3 regions of the Globicatella sp. PHS-GS-PNBC-21-1553 genome follow, and region 3 is predicted to be linked to each of the others. Evidence: predicted binding sites of a transcription regulator. Region 3 holds the regulator's gene; each other region holds the start of a gene.
What was found. The regulator CtsR, encoded in region 3, represses protease genes until heat stress. The targets are predictions, from matches to a motif close to TTGGTCAAAAAAGGTCAAANA.
Positions count from the first base shown of each region.

Region 1: a site for CtsR is predicted at 2,774-2,794, ahead of clpP (ATP-dependent Clp endopeptidase proteolytic subunit ClpP). Genes of this name have one in related genera too.
Region 2: a site for CtsR is predicted at 1,706-1,726, ahead of clpB (ATP-dependent chaperone ClpB). Genes of this name have one in related genera too.

Region 1 covers NZ_CP085470.1:746,587-752,450, forward strand. The annotation lists gene gap (type I glyceraldehyde-3-phosphate dehydrogenase) at 1-585, opposite strand, end outside; gene LB888_RS03395 (sugar-binding transcriptional regulator) at 616-1,656, opposite strand; gene clpP (ATP-dependent Clp endopeptidase proteolytic subunit ClpP) at 2,135-2,728, opposite strand; gene LB888_RS03405 (ABC transporter substrate-binding protein) at 3,038-4,303, opposite strand; gene LB888_RS03410 (carbohydrate ABC transporter permease) at 4,340-5,161, opposite strand; gene LB888_RS03415 (sugar ABC transporter permease) at 5,163-5,864, opposite strand, start outside.
Region 2 covers NZ_CP085470.1:2,278,729-2,284,592, forward strand. The annotation lists gene LB888_RS10935 (ABC transporter permease) at 1-666, shown strand, start outside; gene LB888_RS10940 (ABC transporter permease) at 680-1,633, shown strand; gene clpB (ATP-dependent chaperone ClpB) at 1,837-4,446, shown strand; gene LB888_RS10950 (sodium:alanine symporter family protein) at 4,621-5,864, opposite strand, start outside.
Region 3 covers NZ_CP085470.1:1,098,513-1,104,376, reverse strand. The annotation lists gene LB888_RS05220 (helix-turn-helix domain-containing protein) at 1-313, shown strand, start outside; gene LB888_RS05215 (LysR family transcriptional regulator) at 497-1,375, shown strand; gene LB888_RS05210 (ATP-dependent Clp protease ATP-binding subunit) at 1,662-4,163, opposite strand; gene LB888_RS05205 (CtsR family transcriptional regulator) at 4,177-4,644, opposite strand; gene LB888_RS05200 (ECF transporter S component) at 4,749-5,297, opposite strand.

The sequences.
Region 1 (5,864 bases), 350 kb from region 3:
GTCACCTTTACGATGTGGTGCATCTAAAGTATTTTGGTCACCAGTATAAGCATGGATAGTTGTCATTAAACCTTCAACAATTCCGAAGCTGTCATGTAATACTTTTGCCATAGGAGCTAAACAGTTAGTAGTACATGAAGCACCAGAGATAACTGTTTCGTCACCAGTTAAGATATCATGGTTAGTATTGTAAACGATTGTTGGTACATCATTACCACCAGGTGCAGAAATAACAACACGTTTAGCGCCACCTTGTAAGTGTAATTCAGCTTTTTCTTTAGAAGTGAAGAAACCAGTACATTCTAATACGATTTCAACTCCTAATTCGCCCCAAGGTAATTCATTTGGATTTGGGTTAGCTAAAACTTTAACTTCTTTACCGTTAACACGGAAAGCTCCGTCTAACACCTCAACTTCACCATTAAAGCGTCCTTGAGTTGTATCATATTTTAATAAGTGAGCTAATTGATTAGCATCTGTTAAGTCGTTGATTGCTACTACTTCGATTCCTTCTACTTCTTGGATACGACGGAATGCTAAACGACCAATACGTCCAAAACCATTAATACCTACTTTTACTGTCATAATTGACTTCCTCCTTAAGGATTTTTTATTTTAATGAGTTTCCCCATTTAAAATCATATTTGCGATGCCCTCATCACAGATTAACCATCCATGATGTTGGACTAATTTACAATAGCCTTCTACGGCACGTGCTTTTGTAGCACCACCCACTATTGTTAGAACTAAAGGAATGTGGCTCACGTTTTCTATTTGAATACCAATCCGTGGTAATCGTAATACTTCTTGGCCTTGTTCATCAAAAAACACGCCAAACGCTTCACCAATAGCCTTTTTTTCTTTTAATAATTGTTGTTGTTGTGCAGTAAGCTCCCGACGCTCTGCCATCACTTCGGCGGATCCAACACTGACTAATAAACAATCTGCTTTCTTACTCAATGCCACTGCCTGACTAATCGAAGGATCTGTCATCAATATTTTCGACGCATCTTCTTCCATTGCATCAGGTAGAAATAAAGGAACATATTTTGAATTCGTTTTTTGAGCCATCACACCGCCAACAATATTGGATTGGATATTAAATCCACCCCCAACACCGCCACGGGCTGGAACAAATACTAATTCACGATTTTGGGACAATTTCTCAGTTAAACCTTCGCCGACATGAGCTAAGGTCTCACCACCTGTCACCGCAATAATACTACGACCAAACTTCAAGTAGCGTTCTAATACTTGTTGAGTAGCGTAACTCAATTCCCGATAGACGACCGAATCATGATCTAAATCACCTGGTACAACCCAACAATTGGAGATACCTAAATGACTTTTTAATGATTCTTCAATATCGTGTAAACGACTTGAGTTTTTAACTGTCTCAGAAATCATATCTGAAACAATATGTCCATGTTCCGTTAAGCGAATCCCCACTCTTGTCACTTCAACTAAATCTTGTTCACGCATTAAATCAATAATCGTTCGCACTGAACGTTCAGAACTGTTAATCCGTTCAGCTAAATTTTTTCGACCTAAAGGTTCACCAACTTGTCTTAAGTGATAGAGGATTTCATAGCGCGTTCGCAATGTTGCACTTAAATCGGGTGCTATTGCTTGCATCATAGAAAAAACATCCTTCATGGTGTTCCTCCTCTTGGGCAACAAATGACCAATCAATCAAGTTTATAAAAAACTCTTCTAAATAATCAGTTCATCGTTTTCCATATTACTACTATACCATTATTGAATATTGTTTGCAATCAAAATCAAATAATATTAGCCGACATTGAACCCTCTTATATGGGCGATTATTGGCCAATAAGATGAATTATTTCAATATTAACAAATGGTTAAGGGCTTTCTTTGAAAGGATTTAATATTACATATATTTTCATAAAAAAATTCTGGACTTTCGTCCAGAATTAAGATTTTCTTTGGGAGTGGGCAAGAAGTAGAAAATCAGTTGATTTTCGCTTCGTCTGTCCACCCCCGAACAGTTGAGTAGGCCTCAAACAAGTCGAAAGACACAGTTTGAGGCCACTCAACCACTGCGCTTTTAATTAAATAGATATGCCTGAACAGAATTTAAAAAGTTTTTGCCCATCCTCTTTTCGCTCAATTATTTTAACGATTTGTTATTTTCCATAATATGATCAATTAAACCATATTCTTTTGCCTGTTCCGCAGTCATATAATTATCACGGTCCGTATCGCGGGCAATAATATCGATTGGTTGCCCTGTACGATCAGCTAAAATCGTATTAAGACGCTCGCGCGTATGTAAAATATGACGGGCAGCTATTTCGATTTCAGTTGCTTGACCTTGCGCTCCACCTAATGGTTGGTGAATCATCACTTCAGAATTAGGCAAAGCGTAGCGTTTGCCTTTTTGTCCTGCTGCTAATAAGAAAGCACCCATCGACGCAGCCATTCCGATAACAATCGTTTGTACATCAGACTTAATAAAATTCATTGTATCAAAAATAGCTAATCCAGCAGAAACGCTCCCCCCAGGTGAATTAATATATAAATAGATATCCTTTTCTGAGTCTTGGGCTTCTAAAAATAATAATTGGGCAATGACACTGTTAGCCACATTATCATCAATAGGTCCACTTAGCATAATAATTCTATCTTTTAATAAACGAGAATAAATATCATAGGCACGTTCTCCACGTGAAGATTGTTCAATTACTGTAGGTATTAAATTCAAATTTATCGCTCCTTTTCTCACTTTATCTGGATTCATTATACTCCATTAGTCAAATAAGGTCAATCTTATTGACTTGAATATTTCCTTCGTCATTTTATCGAACACTGATACAAGTTTCAATAAAAAGCATTCTAAGAAACAATCATTTTGTTTATCTTTTATAAAACGGTTCTATACTTTTCGGTGTGGGTCAACAAAAATGCCTCTGTTCATTCACACTATTTGACAAAGAGCCTATAAAACAAAATGAAGGCCTCTGTTAAAGCCTTCATTTTCCGTACTGTTGTCATTTCTCGATCGTCTTGTTAATTATAGACCTAAAAATCCTTTTACTAATGTTTCGATATTTGCCATTTCAGTTGCTGCATCAGCATCATTAATAATAATATTTTCTAATGCTGTTTTGAACTCAGAGTAAACTTCACTAGCTCCAACATAGGCAGCTTGTGCCTTACCAAATTCTAATTCTTCAGAGGCAGCTTTAACAAGTGGATTTTCTTCTAAGTATTGAGTCCATTCTTCAGATTCTGCTCCTTGTTTTGTAACAGGTAAATAACCTGTCGCAATCGCCCAACGGTCAGTATTTTCTAATAAGAATGACATGAATTGCACTGCCGCTTTTTGTTGTTCTTCAGATGCAGAAGAGAAAATACCTAAATCATTACCTGCAAATAAGGTTAATTCTTCACCATCACCAAAGACCGGAATATGTGCAGTTTCTAATTCGATACCACTTTCTTCTACACCCGGTAATACATATTGTAAACCAGCAGAAGAACCAATATATAACGCACTTTCACCAGCAGCAAATGGACCAGACATATAGCCATCTTCACCTGCTGTACGTGCATGTTCATTCGCTAATAAATCTTTAATGAATTGAAGTGGCTCAATCGCTTTTTCAGAAGACATATCAACTTGCGATAAATCATCTGCAATCCAAGTTGCACCATTTTGGCGAGCCATTGTTTCATATTCCATGGTTAACTCGTTTTCAAATCCCATTGCTGGCTTTTCAATTCCAGCTTCATCTAATTTTTCACCTAATGCCAATACTTCATCCCAAGTTTTTGGAACTTCAGCATTCACTTCATCCAACATTGTTTTATTGACAAACATTAAGCGAACTGATTTCGAGAATGGTAAAGCATAAATTTGATCATCAAAAGTAGCACCTTTTAAGAAAGTTTCATAAACCCCTTCTTTTAACTCATCCGTATAGCCGTTTTCAGGTGTTAATAAGTCATTTAAAGGTAATAATAAACCTTGATCCATGAAATCCGGCGTGTTTGAAGCTGTTAATTGAGCAATTGTCGGTAAATCGCCTGATACACCAGAAGCCATAATACTTTGTTGTAAAGTAGAATAGTCACCTTGGTTTTGTTCAACAACTTCAATCCCTTCTTGTGAAGCATTAAATTCTTCAACTAATTTAGTTAACATTTCTTGATGTGGACCATTCATCGCATGCCAAAAAGTTACTTGCACTTTCTCTTGCGCATTTGCTGATGGAACAAAAGAGCCTAAAGTTGTTGCTGCTAATAAAGTTGCCGCTAATGTGCGTAATTTTTTCATTAATGTTTTCCTCCCAGAAAATAAATCCTAAGTCATCTAGCCTTTAAGACCAGAACTTGCAATACCTTGCATAATATATTTTTGCAAGAACAGATAAATGACAACCATTGGAACTACTACTAAGGTTGACGCTGCCATTAATAACTCAAATTGAGTTCCGGCTTCGGTCGTAAAAGCTTGTAGTCCCACCGGCAATGTACGTAATGCCTTATCGTTTGTGACAATTAATGGCCACATAAACGAATTCCAACTACCAATTACTTTCAATATCATAACCGCAATAATCGATGATTTAGATAAAGGCACCATCATTTCCCATAGGAAACGCCAGTCACTCGCACCATCGGTTTTAGCGGCATAATAAAGCTGATCTGGTATCGATTGGAATGATTGTTTTAAAGTAAAGACTGAAAAAACACTTGCAAGCCATGGTATAATCAAAGCCCAATAGGTGTTAATCATATCCCAACTTGCTAACGTTACAAAGTTAGGTATGGTCATTAATTCACCAGGTACCATCATGGTAGCTAATAAAATAATGAACAATACATCTTTACCCCAAAACTTTAGTTTAGCAAAGGCAAAAGCTGCCAAAATGCTCGTAATTAACTCGCCCGTTGTGGTCGTCAAGGTGACCAATAAACTATTTAAAAAATAGCGAGCGAATGGGGCTACCTTCAGCGCTTTTTCATAATTTGAAAATAACCAATTCCGAGGTAACCAAGTAGGAGGAATCGCAATAGCTTCCCCTGCTGATTTTAAACTTGTTACTAACATCCAATAAAAAGGCAACACCATAAACAGGCCACCTAAAAACAATAGCATATATAATAAAATGTTTTTAAAAAACCCCTTCATATTAGCCACCCCTCTTTTCAAAGTAGCGGTTGCCGGCATTTTGAACCATAGTAATGACCAAAACAATCAAGAACAAAATAATACCGGTCGCTGCTGCTTGACCATATTTGAATTTCACATAGAATTTTTCAAATAAATAGTAAACCAAAGTGGTTGCCGATCCTGCGGGTCCAGGTCTACCACTGAATAAAGCAAAGACTTCGTCGAACACCTTAAAACCACTGATTACCCCTAAGGTCGACAATAAAAATAAAGTCGGTCTTAATAAGGGAATCGTGATATTCATAAAGCGATTAAAAGCATTCGCCCCATCAATTTTAGCGGCTTTATAGTAATTCTCATTGATATTACCTAAACCTACTAATAATAGTAAAATATTAAAACCTAAACTCTTCCATACCGCCATAATCATCACGGCCGGCAACGCATTATCAGGTGAATTTAACCAGTTGACGGCATCTGCTCCAAATAAGCTAAGAATATAATTAAAGAAACCATAGCGTGAATGATACAACCAACTCCACACCACCGAAACGGCCACTGTACTGGTCACATAAGGCAAGAAATAAACGGTTCTAAAGAAACCTTTTAAAAACGGAATACTATTTAACATTAACGCGATCATCAATGAGATAAAAATACTCGTTGGTACGACCCCAATAACATAAATAAACGTGTTTTTTAGAGCTTGATGAAATTTAGG
Region 2 (5,864 bases), 1.2 Mb from region 3:
GTATTAAAAGCTTACTTTAATACCAGTGAAGTTATTGTGACTATTATGTTAAACTATATTTCTGTTTATATTAGTGACTATTTGGTACGAAACGTGTTAACTAATAAAGGGGATGTAACGCCTCAAATTGGTGACAATGCCACATTACGTGCACCTTGGTTAAGTGAATTAACAAAAGGATCAACCTTGCATACAGGGATTTTCTTAGCCGTTGTTGCTGTTATTCTAGTTTGGATTTTTATGGAAAGAACGACTTTAGGTTTCGAATTAAAGACAGTTGGTAAAAACCGTTTTGCCGCTCAATATGCTGGGATGAATGCGAAACGTAATATTATCTTGGCAATGGTAATATCAGGTGGTTTAGCTGGTTTAGGGGGAGTAATGAACGGTTTAGGTGAGTTCCGTAATATCTTCTTGATGAACGGTGTAGCACCCGCTATAGGATTTGATGGGATGGCCGTTTCATTATTAGGGGGCAACCACCCTATAGGAACTTTATTTGCTGCCATTTTATTCGGTGGATTAAAAACAGGAGGTACGTTAATGCCATTAGCTGCCAAAGTACCATCAGAAATTGTTAATATCGCAATTGCATCCATCATCTTCTTTATCGGTTCACAATATATCATTACGTTCTTCTTAGATCGTAAGAAAACAAATAATTAGGGGGTAGAGTAGCATGGTAAATATGTTAGCATTAATTGTTTCGTCCACTCTTGTTTATTCAGCACCTCTAATTTATACAGCTTTAGGTGGCGTTTTCTCGGAACGTAGTGGGATTGTCAACGTTGGTTTAGAAGGAATTATGGTAATGGGTGCGTTTAGTGCGATTATCTTTAACCTTCAGTTTGCTCAAACTTTTGGAAGTTGGACACCTTGGATTGCTACTTTGTTTGGTGGTTTAATTGGTGTACTATTCTCATCTATTCATGCGGTCGCAACCGTTTCTTTACGTGCTGATCATATTATTTCCGGTACTGTATTGAACTTAGTAGCACCATCTTTAGGTGTTTTCTTGACCCGTGTTATGTTTGATGGCGCTGGACAAACCGAATTTATTAAACAAAAATTCGGTTATTGGAGCGTACCTCTTCTTTCAAAAATTCCAGTTGTTGGAAAAATTTTCTTTAGTCAAACTTCTCAACCAGCGTTTGTTGGGATTGTTGTAGCGATTATTTGTTGGTTTATTGTGTTTAAAACGAGTTTTGGTTTAAGATTGCGTTCTGTTGGGGAACATCCTCAAGCAGCTGATACTTTAGGTATTAATGTATACAAAATGCGTTATCTAGGCGTCTTGTTATCTGGTTTAATGGGTGGTCTAGGTGGAGCGATTATGGCACAATCAATTAACTCACAATTCGCTATTACGACGATTACTGGACAAGGTTTCATGTCAATGGCAGCAATGATTTTTGGTAAATGGAATCCTATTGGTGCGATGTTGGCCGCTATTTTCTTTGGTTTTGCTCAAAGTTTAGCGGTAGTAGGTTCACAAATACCATTTATTAAAAACATCCCTTCAGTTTATTTACAAATTGCGCCTTATGTCATCACCATCTTTGTATTAGTTGGGTTTGTTGGAAACTCTAAAGGACCAGCAGCTAATGGTACGACTTATATTAAATCTAAATAATATCTTTTAAATAAGTGGACAAAAGGTTAGGTCAGTTCATGACTACTTTTGTCCCTTTTTTTATCTAAAAATATAGTCAAAAATGGTCAAAAAAATCCTTGACCTTTCTTAACCAAAGGTATATAATATAGTTAAGCTCTTAAAGAGAGCTACTTTTATAGGAAAAATTTACTGACTATATTTGACCAAAGGGGTGTTATTGAATGATTGAAAAAATGACAACAGCCATGCAAGAAGCTTTGGCACAAGCACAACAAATTGCGATGACAAGAAAACATCAAGAAATTGATATTCCACATTTATGGCGCATTTTTGTTCAACCCGATAGTTTTGCTTATAATTTATACCATGAATTCCAATTAAATATGGATGATTTCCAAAGAAAAATCGAACAGGAAATTGATAAGTTACCGTCGATAACAGGAAGTAATATTCAGTATGGACAGCAAATTAGTCAACGCTTATCGATGTTATTCCAAAAAGCAAATCAATTAGCACAGGAACAACAAGATCAATATTTATCGACGGAAATGGTAGTGTTAGCACTATTTGACCAAAAAAACAATCCATTAACAGAATATTTAATTTCAAACAATGTTACTGAAGCTAAGATGAAAGCAAGAATTGATAATTTAAGAGGAGGTGAGTCTGTGACTTCACAAAACCAAGAACAAACTTATGAATCTTTAGAAAAATATGCCACTAATTTAAATGAGGCAATAAAACAAAATAAATTAGATCCAGTAATTGGTCGCGATGAAGAAATTCGTGATGTGATACGAATTTTATCAAGAAAGACTAAAAATAACCCGGTACTAATCGGTGAACCAGGGGTTGGCAAAACAGCGATTGTTGAAGGATTAGCACATCGTATTGTACGTAAGGATGTACCAGATAATTTAAAAGGGAAACAAGTTTACTCATTAGACATGGGTTCATTAATTGCTGGTGCAAAATATCGTGGTGAGTTCGAAGAACGTTTAAAAGCGGTATTAAAAGAAGTAACGAAATCGGAAGGTAATATTATCCTGTTTATTGATGAAATCCATACGATAGTCGGTGCAGGTAAGTCTGAAGGAGCAATGGATGCCGGTAATATTCTAAAACCAATGTTAGCTCGTGGTGAAATCCATTGTATTGGAGCAACCACTTTAGATGAGTATCGTGAAAACATTGAAAAAGATAAAGCATTGGAACGTCGTTTCCAAAGAGTATTAGTCCAAGAACCAACAGTGGAAGACACCATTAGTATCTTGCGTGGATTAAAAGAACGTTTTGAAATCCACCACGGTGTTAATATTCATGATAATGCTTTAGTGGCTGCGGCAACTTTATCTAATCGTTATATTACAGATCGTTTCTTACCAGATAAAGCGATCGACTTAGTCGATGAGGCTTGTGCGACCATTCGTGTAGAAATTAATTCGATGCCAACAGAAATGGATACTGTTAATCGTCGTTTAATGCAATTAGAAATTGAAGAAGCAGCGCTTAAGAAAGAAACGGATGATGCAAGTAAGAAACGTTTAGAATCTTTACAAGAAGAATTAGCAGAGCTTCGTGAAACAGCCAATGAATTAAAGATGCGTTGGGAAGTAGAAAAAGAAGCGATGAATGAATTACGTGATAAACGTCAAGAAATTGATGATTTAAGACGTCAATTAGAAGAAGCAGAATCCGAGTATCAATTAGAAAAAGCAGCTGAATTAAGACATGGTCGTATACCCGCATTGGAAAAAGAACTGAAAGAATTAGAAGCGAAACAATTAGGGCAAACAGAACGTCTAACACAAGAAAGTGTTACTGATGAGGAAATTGCTAAAGTTGTCGGTCGTTTAACAGGTATTCCCGTTACGAGATTAGTTGAAGGTGAAAGAGAAAAATTACTAAAATTGGATGAAACATTACACCAACGAGTAATCGGCCAAGATGAAGCGGTGACAAAAGTCTCAGAAGCGGTATTAAGAAGCCGTGCCGGTTTACAAAATCCTAATCGACCAATTGGTTCATTTTTATTCTTAGGACCTACAGGTGTCGGTAAAACGGAATTAGCGAAAACTTTAGCTGAGGTATTATTTGACGATGAACACCATATTGTACGTATCGATATGTCTGAATATATGGAAAAACATACGGTCAGCCGATTAGTTGGAGCGCCTCCAGGATATATTGGTTATGAAGAAGGGGGACAATTAACAGAAGCTGTTAGACGGAGTCCGTACTCAATTGTCTTATTAGATGAAATTGAAAAAGCCCATCCAGATGTCTTTAATATTTTATTACAAGTATTGGATGATGGTCGTTTAACAGATTCAAAAGGACGGACAGTAGACTTTAAAAACACCGTCTTAATTATGACAAGTAATATCGGTTCACCATTATTGTTAGAAGGTGTGGATGAAAATGGTCAAATTGCTGAAGAAACTGCGAGCCAAGTTCGACAATTGTTAAGAACACACTTCAAACCAGAGTTCTTAAATCGGATTGATGATACCATTATGTTTACACCATTATCAATGGATCATATGGGCGCAATTGTCGAAAAACTATTGACACAATTAAAAGAACGTTTAGCTTATCAAGATATTCATTTATCTGTGACTAAAGAAGCGATTGGATGGATTGCACGCAATGGTTATGATCCAATTTATGGTGCACGCCCATTGATGAGATTTATTACACGAGAAATTGAAACACCACTCGCTCGTTTAATTATTAAAGGCGATATTTTACCAGGTCAACTGGTTACTGTCGACTTGATTGATAATCAATTGAATTTCCAAGCTAAAGACACAGTTGTTACAGAAAACTAAAGAAGAGACTAATCTTTGTAGCTAATATAATAGTTGATTCATTGAAGATAAAATGATTCCTAGTCGAATCTTGAAAATTTAACGATTGACTTAGGAATTCATATAAAAATTTGCCGCAAACAGCTTGCATCACAACCTCTATGGCAGGTTATGTGAGTTGTTTGCGTCTTATATTTAGTAATATTTTATTGGTTCTAATCGAGTTACATTATTATATTGCTTTGCTTTAAAATAGGCTCGAGTTTCTTTAATTATAATTGGCGATAAGGCAATCAGTGAAATAAGATTGGGAATGGCCATTAACCCATTGACGATATCAGCAATGATCCATACTAAGTCTAAATTTAAAAACGAACCGATAAAGACCATGGAAACAAAAAATAGATGATAATAGCGTATATATTTCAAACCAAATAAAAATTCAAAACAACGTTCACCGTAGTAATTCCATCCTAAAATGGTGGTAAAGGCAAATAAAGATAAACTAATGGTCAAAATAAAGGGGCCGTATTCACTAAAATAAGCATTAAAGGCATATTGTGTCATCCTAGCACCACGAAATTCAGTTTGCCAAGCGCCGGTAATAATTAAGACAATACCTGTTAGGGTACAAATAATGATTGTGTCGATAAACGTTCCTGTCATTGAAACTAAACCTTGCTCAACGGCCGAATTTGATTTTGCTGCAGCACTGGCAATCGGCGAACTACCTAATCCCGATTCGTTTGAAAACACACCACGAGCAATACCGTTCTGAATGGCTGCTTTCATAGTAGATCCGACAAATCCACCAGTAGCGGCCGTTTTAGTGAAAGCAGATTGAATAATTAGTAATAAGCTATCATCTAATAACTGCCAATTGGCTATAATTATAAAAAGACATGCTACAATATACAAAAGAGCCATAAAAGGGACGATAAAGCTGGCGACTTTTGAAATAATCGTAATACCACCAAAGACAATTAGCATGACTAACAAAGCTAAAATAAAACCCGTAAGTAAGTTTGGTATCGCAAATTGATTGTGGAGCGCTTCTGTAATGGCATTGACTTGTGTGAAAGTTCCAATACCAAAAAGTGCTACTAAGATACCACTAAAGGCGAACATCGTCGCTAATGGACGATATTTTTGTCCCATACCATTTAAAATATAATACATCGGTCCGCCAGAAACATGCTGCTGTTCATCCTTAACACGAAATTTGACAGCTAATAGACCCTCTGAATATTTGGTTGCCATCCCAAACAGTGCCGCAAACCACATCCAAAATAAAGCACCAGGTCCACCGATAGCGATGGCAGTCGCTACGCCAACAATATTACCTGTTCCCACTGTACCTGCTAATGCTGTACAAAGAGCAGCAAAACTGGAAATATCACCATCTGAATCTGTTTCATTTTTAAAAACTAAACGCAAAC
Region 3 (5,864 bases):
ACAAAGTTTTCAAACGGAATTATTAGGTGTATTAACTCAAATTACCCCTGTCTTATTAAAACAAATTGGTAAAAAAGCGCTCAGCGATTTACCCCTATTGACTCCTTTAAAACAAGTTATTATGAATAATACGGAATATTCTTCTCTGGTTGAAACATTATTTGAAAATCAAGGAAACTTGTCCCAAACTGCTGATAAACTCTTTATTCATCGGAATACTTTAACTTATCGTTTGCAAAAATTTTATAAAGAAACAGGCATGCAATTACAATATTTACCTGATTTAATGATCTGCTTCCTCTGCCTTGCCTAGTAACTATTTTTATTACAACTCTTAGTCGCTTCTATGAAATGATTAGAGTCCCTGTTATTTTTATTACATTATTCTAGTGTTCGATAAATTAATAAATAGTGCTTATAATAGGCTTTTATGCTATAATAATGAATGAATTTAACATTATTCTTTTGATACTCACTGAATATTTTGGAGGTTATTATGAACTTACGAGACTTAGAATATTTCAAATATTTAGCTGAAAGTTTGAGTTTCACTAAAACAGCTGAACATTTTTTTGTGTCTCAACCTTCTATTTCGATTGCTTTAAAAAGATTAGAAGATGAATTTGAGACCACTTTAATTCAAAGAGAAAGATCAGCTAAAAATATCCATTTAACACCGACTGGACATACCTTATATCAACGCACTATCGATATGCTAGGTTTATATGCCCAAACGAAGCTAGAAATTAAAGCAGTGGGGATTGATACGATTCAGCTAGGTTTAGTTCCATCAATTGGAAATTTATTTTTACCTCAACTTTTAGCGAATGCTAACGATTATTTACAAAACTTAAAATTGATTGAAGAGAATACAACTGATGCATTATTCGATTCATTAAGAAAACAAAAATTCTCAATTGCTATTATTGCTCACGATCAACCAACATTTGCTAATCTATGGGTTGATACATTTCCTATTGCGAAAAGTCCATTAAAGTTATTCGTCTCACAAAACCATCCTTTAGCTAGATATCGTGAACTAAGCTTAATGGAACTCGTTGATTTACCTTATGTTTCTTTATCAAATGGTACTATCCACGAAAAATTATTCCAAAATTGGGCCACAACAAATCAATTATCGTTGGATAATGTGTTTTACTGCAATGATATGAATACTCTCACTTCACTTGTTGCTTCTGGTGAAAGAGTCGCACTTTTAATGGAAAATGTCTCTCTAAATCGTGATGATTTAGTTGCGATTCCGATTAAGAACCCACCAGTTGGTTACTTGAATTTAGTTATTAACAATGAAATGGTGTTATCTGATACGCAAAAAGCCTTTAATGATTTATTAATTAAAAGTATTGAGGGTTAATCAATAGAGTTCGTACCGTTATATCCAAAAATAAATCAAACAAAAAGAGTTAGAACCTATTCCTATTGGAGTAGTCCTAACTCTATTTTTTGAGCCAAAATTTATTATCATTTTGACAATTGTCTTTTTTTAAATGGCATTCTGAAAGTCACAAGGGAATTAAATTTTTTTGATATTGATTGCTGAACGACCGTCATATCAGTGACCCTAAAAGTAAGAAGATTTTCTATCATTTTTGGGAGTCACTGTCGAATGATTATCTTGATTTCTTAAATGAATGACTCGATTATTTACTTCGCTCTTTACTACGGTTATTAATATTTATCGAACCACTTCTACCACCAATCGTGATTTTGTCACCTAAGGCAATTGTACCACTTAATAGTAGTTCACTTAATTCATCTTCAATTTGTTTTTGAATAGCGCGTCGAATTGGTCTTGCACCATACTCTGGATCAAACCCTGCTTCAGCAATAATATCGACTGCGGTATCCGTTACACGGGCTTCAATTTCTAATTCTTCTAAACGTTTCACAATTTCAGCAGTATGTAATTTAACAATCTCGCGAATATTTTCCTTACTTAATGAGTGGAAGACAACTGTCTCATCAATACGGTTTAAGAATTCTGGACGGAATGCACGTTTTAATTCTTCACGTATTCTAGATTCCATCGCTTCATGGTTTTGTGTTACTGATACTGCACCAAACCCGACTGATTTCTCATCCCTTAAGGCTGTTGCTCCTAAATTGGACGTCATGATAATAATAGTGTTTCTAAAGTCTACTTTTCGACCTTTACCATCTGTTAAATGACCATCATCAAATACTTGTAGTAAAATATTAAAGACATCTGGATGAGCTTTTTCGACCTCATCTAATAATATAACACTATACGGCTTTTGACGTATTTTTTCAGTCAATTGCCCTGCTTCTTCATACCCCACATATCCTGGAGGTGATCCTACTAAACGAGAGACACTATGTTTTTCCATATATTCAGACATATCAATCCGAATCATACTATCTTCACTACCAAACATTGCTGTCGCTAAGGTTTTGGCTAATTCCGTTTTTCCAACACCAGTAGGTCCTAAAAATAGGAATGATCCAATTGGACGTTTTGGTGATTTCAAACCACTACGAGCTCTACGAATCGCTCTGGCAACTGCTTTGACCGCTTCATCTTGCCCGATTACACGTTCATGTAATTCAGCTTCTAGATTAATCAATCGTTTGCTTTCACTTGATTCCATTTGTTGGACTGGCACTCCCGTCGCTAAAGCAACTACCTGCGCCACATCTTGTGCTGTTACTTTCAATTGTGATACAGCTGAATCATCATTTGCTTTTTCTTTGGCTTTATCAAGTTCTGCTAATTGCTCTTCTAGAGCCACTTCTTTTTCTCTTAAATTTGCGGCTTCTTCAAAATCACGATTGAGAATTGCGGCTTCTTTTTTATTGCCAATTTCAGCTAACTGATGCTCAATTGTTTCAGTCGTGACTTTGTTTGGCATAATCGCAGAATCAATACGAACACGTGCAGAAGCTTCATCAATTAAATCTACCGCTTTATCTGGCAATCGTCTTGCTGTCATGTAGCGAGAACTTAATTTTACAGCGGCATCGACTGCTTCGTCAGTAATTTCGACTTTATGGTGATCTTCATATTTTTCTTTTAGCCCGTTAATAATTAAGATGGATTCTTCTTGACTAGGCTCATCAATTTGTACTTTAGAGAAACGTCTTTCTAATGCTGCATCTTTTTCAATATACTTTTGGTATTCATCTAAAGTAGTGGCACCTACTACTTGTATTTCTCCACGAGCTAAAGCAGGTTTTAATATATTGGAAGCATCAATCGCTCCTTCAGCTCCCCCAGCACCGATTAATGTATGCAATTCATCAATAAACAGAATAATATTACCATCTTCAGAAATTTCTTCGATAATTTTTTTCATGCGCTCTTCAAATTCACCGCGATATTTCGTTCCCGCTACTAATGCTCCCATATCTAACATAATTAAACTTTTCTTAGCGATATCTTGAGGAACATCTCCTTGAATCATTCTTTGAGCTAATCCTTCTGCTATAGCTGTTTTACCGACACCTGGTTCCCCAACTAAGACCGGATTGTTTTTGGTTCTACGACTGATAATTTGCACAATTCGGTGAACTTCTTTTTCACGTCCAATCACCGGATCTAATTCATTTTGTCTAGCTAGCTCAGTTAAATCTCTAGAAACAGAATCAAGTGTTGGTGTTTTAGACGTCTTTTGTGGCTCTTTATTGTTACGAGGATTTCTTCTACGTCGATTGTTACCACCACTGCTTGGGTCTTGACTAGCTAGGCCAATTAATTCATAAATTGTTTTACGTAATTCATCAAAATCGACACCAACGTTTCTTAGTAAAACTGTTGCTAAAATTTCTTCTTTTAAAATACCTAATAATAAATGCTCGGTTCCAACTTTTGGAGCGCCTAAGCGTTTCGCATCATTGGAAGCATTCATAATAACTTTTTTGGCACGTGGAGAATAAGGTATGACTCTTTCGGCATTGAGTCGTGGTTGGCTAAATTTTCCATGAATGGCTTCTAATTCTAGAATTAATTCATTGAAAGTAGCGCCATGTTCTCTTAATGCTTTTCCAGCAATTCCAGTTTCTTCACGAGATAAACCTAATAATATATGTTCTGTGCCGACTGCTTGATGTTGCATATAATAGGATTGTTCTGCAGCATAAATCATCGCTTGTCGTGCACTTTCTGTAAATAGTTCTTCAAACATTTTTATTCACCTCTTATTCGTATGTATAACGGAGTTGGTATAGAAAAGTTTTAAGTAATTGAGCTCTCGCAATTTGTTCTTCCTCCGTTATTGTTTGTAAAACAGCTTTTTCAATTACAGATAAAATCAAAGCAGCTTCCCTTTGAGTTATAATCTTTCTTTCTGTTAAAGTTTCGATGATATTGATCCCGTTTCGCTGACTTATCTGATTGCCAATTAAATCAATCATTTGATCGATTTCGTCTACTTCATCTACCAGATGGACTTTCAGTATTCGGATATAGCCTCCGCCACCTCTTTTACTTTCCACTAGGTATCCATGTTCTTGTGTAAAACGAGTATTAATAACATAGTTTATTTGCGAAGGCACACAATCAAATCGATCGGCAATGTCACTTCGCTTGATTTCAAGATGTTCTTGATTTTCCAAATACGCTTTTAAATACGCTTCAATAATATCCGTCATATTTCGTTGGGTCACAGTCTCGCCTCCTTTAACATTGACTTTCTTTGACCATTATACAATAATAATTCCACTTTGAAAAGAGGAACGACTTAAAACCTTATATTTCGATCCTTATTTAGCTAATTTTGTTTTAATTCTTGATAATTGACCGCATATCGTTGGAATAATTTATTCAACAATGGAAATAATAAGATAAAAAATACCACATTACCAGCTGAATGAGCCAAATCAAAAGGTAAACCATTTAAATAATAAACCCAAAAGTTTTCTACTTGTATTAAAAAAGTCCACAACCACGAAATACTAAAACCAAATAATATACCTGCAATACCGGTAACTACTGCTCGACTACCAAATAATATATAATCACTTTTTACCATTTTCTCTAATAATCTATTGCTGAAGTAGACAAAAATAACGACGATAAGATAACTTATAATTTGTAACACGACCCATGGACCCATTCCCAAAATGAGATTTGAAACTAGCATCGTCAAAGATGATACGATAACGCCATCTTTAAAACCTAATAAAATGGTCACAATTGCGATAATAGCTGTAACGGGTTGTATATTCGGTATGAATGCAAAGAAAATTCTCCCCACCACACATAATGTTGTTAATAGAGCAACTTGCGTAATCCATAATGTAAAACTTTTTTGTCTCACCAATTTATTCCCACTCCTTACGACATTCGAAAATGCTTTTATCTATTTATATTCACTCACTATTATACCCGGAAACAAAGTCATTGAGTTCAAATTTTAAATAGATACACAATTATTTGGTGATTATAACGGGAGTGGGCAAGAAGTAAAAAGTTAAATAATTTCACTTCTTCTGTCCACCTCCGCACAGTTGGGAGGGGACCAGATGTAGAAAATTGAATGATTTTCACTTCGTCTGTCCACCCCCGCACAGTTGGGAGTAGACCAGAAGTAGAAAATCGAATGATTTTCGCTTCGTCGGCCTACCCCCGCACAGTTGAGTAGGCCTCAAACAAGTCGAAAGACGCAGGTTGAGACCACTCAACCACTGCGCTTTTAATTTATGAATCATAACTTGATTGAGTTTACCAAATTTATCTTTAACCTCATTAAGACGCAGTTTGAGGCCACTCAACCACTGCGCTTTTAATTACCGAACAATAATCTTGACTAAAATTTATTAAGTTTAAGTCCAGCCTCATGAGCAGTCACATAAGAACTACTTTACATAATGACTACTAATAATTG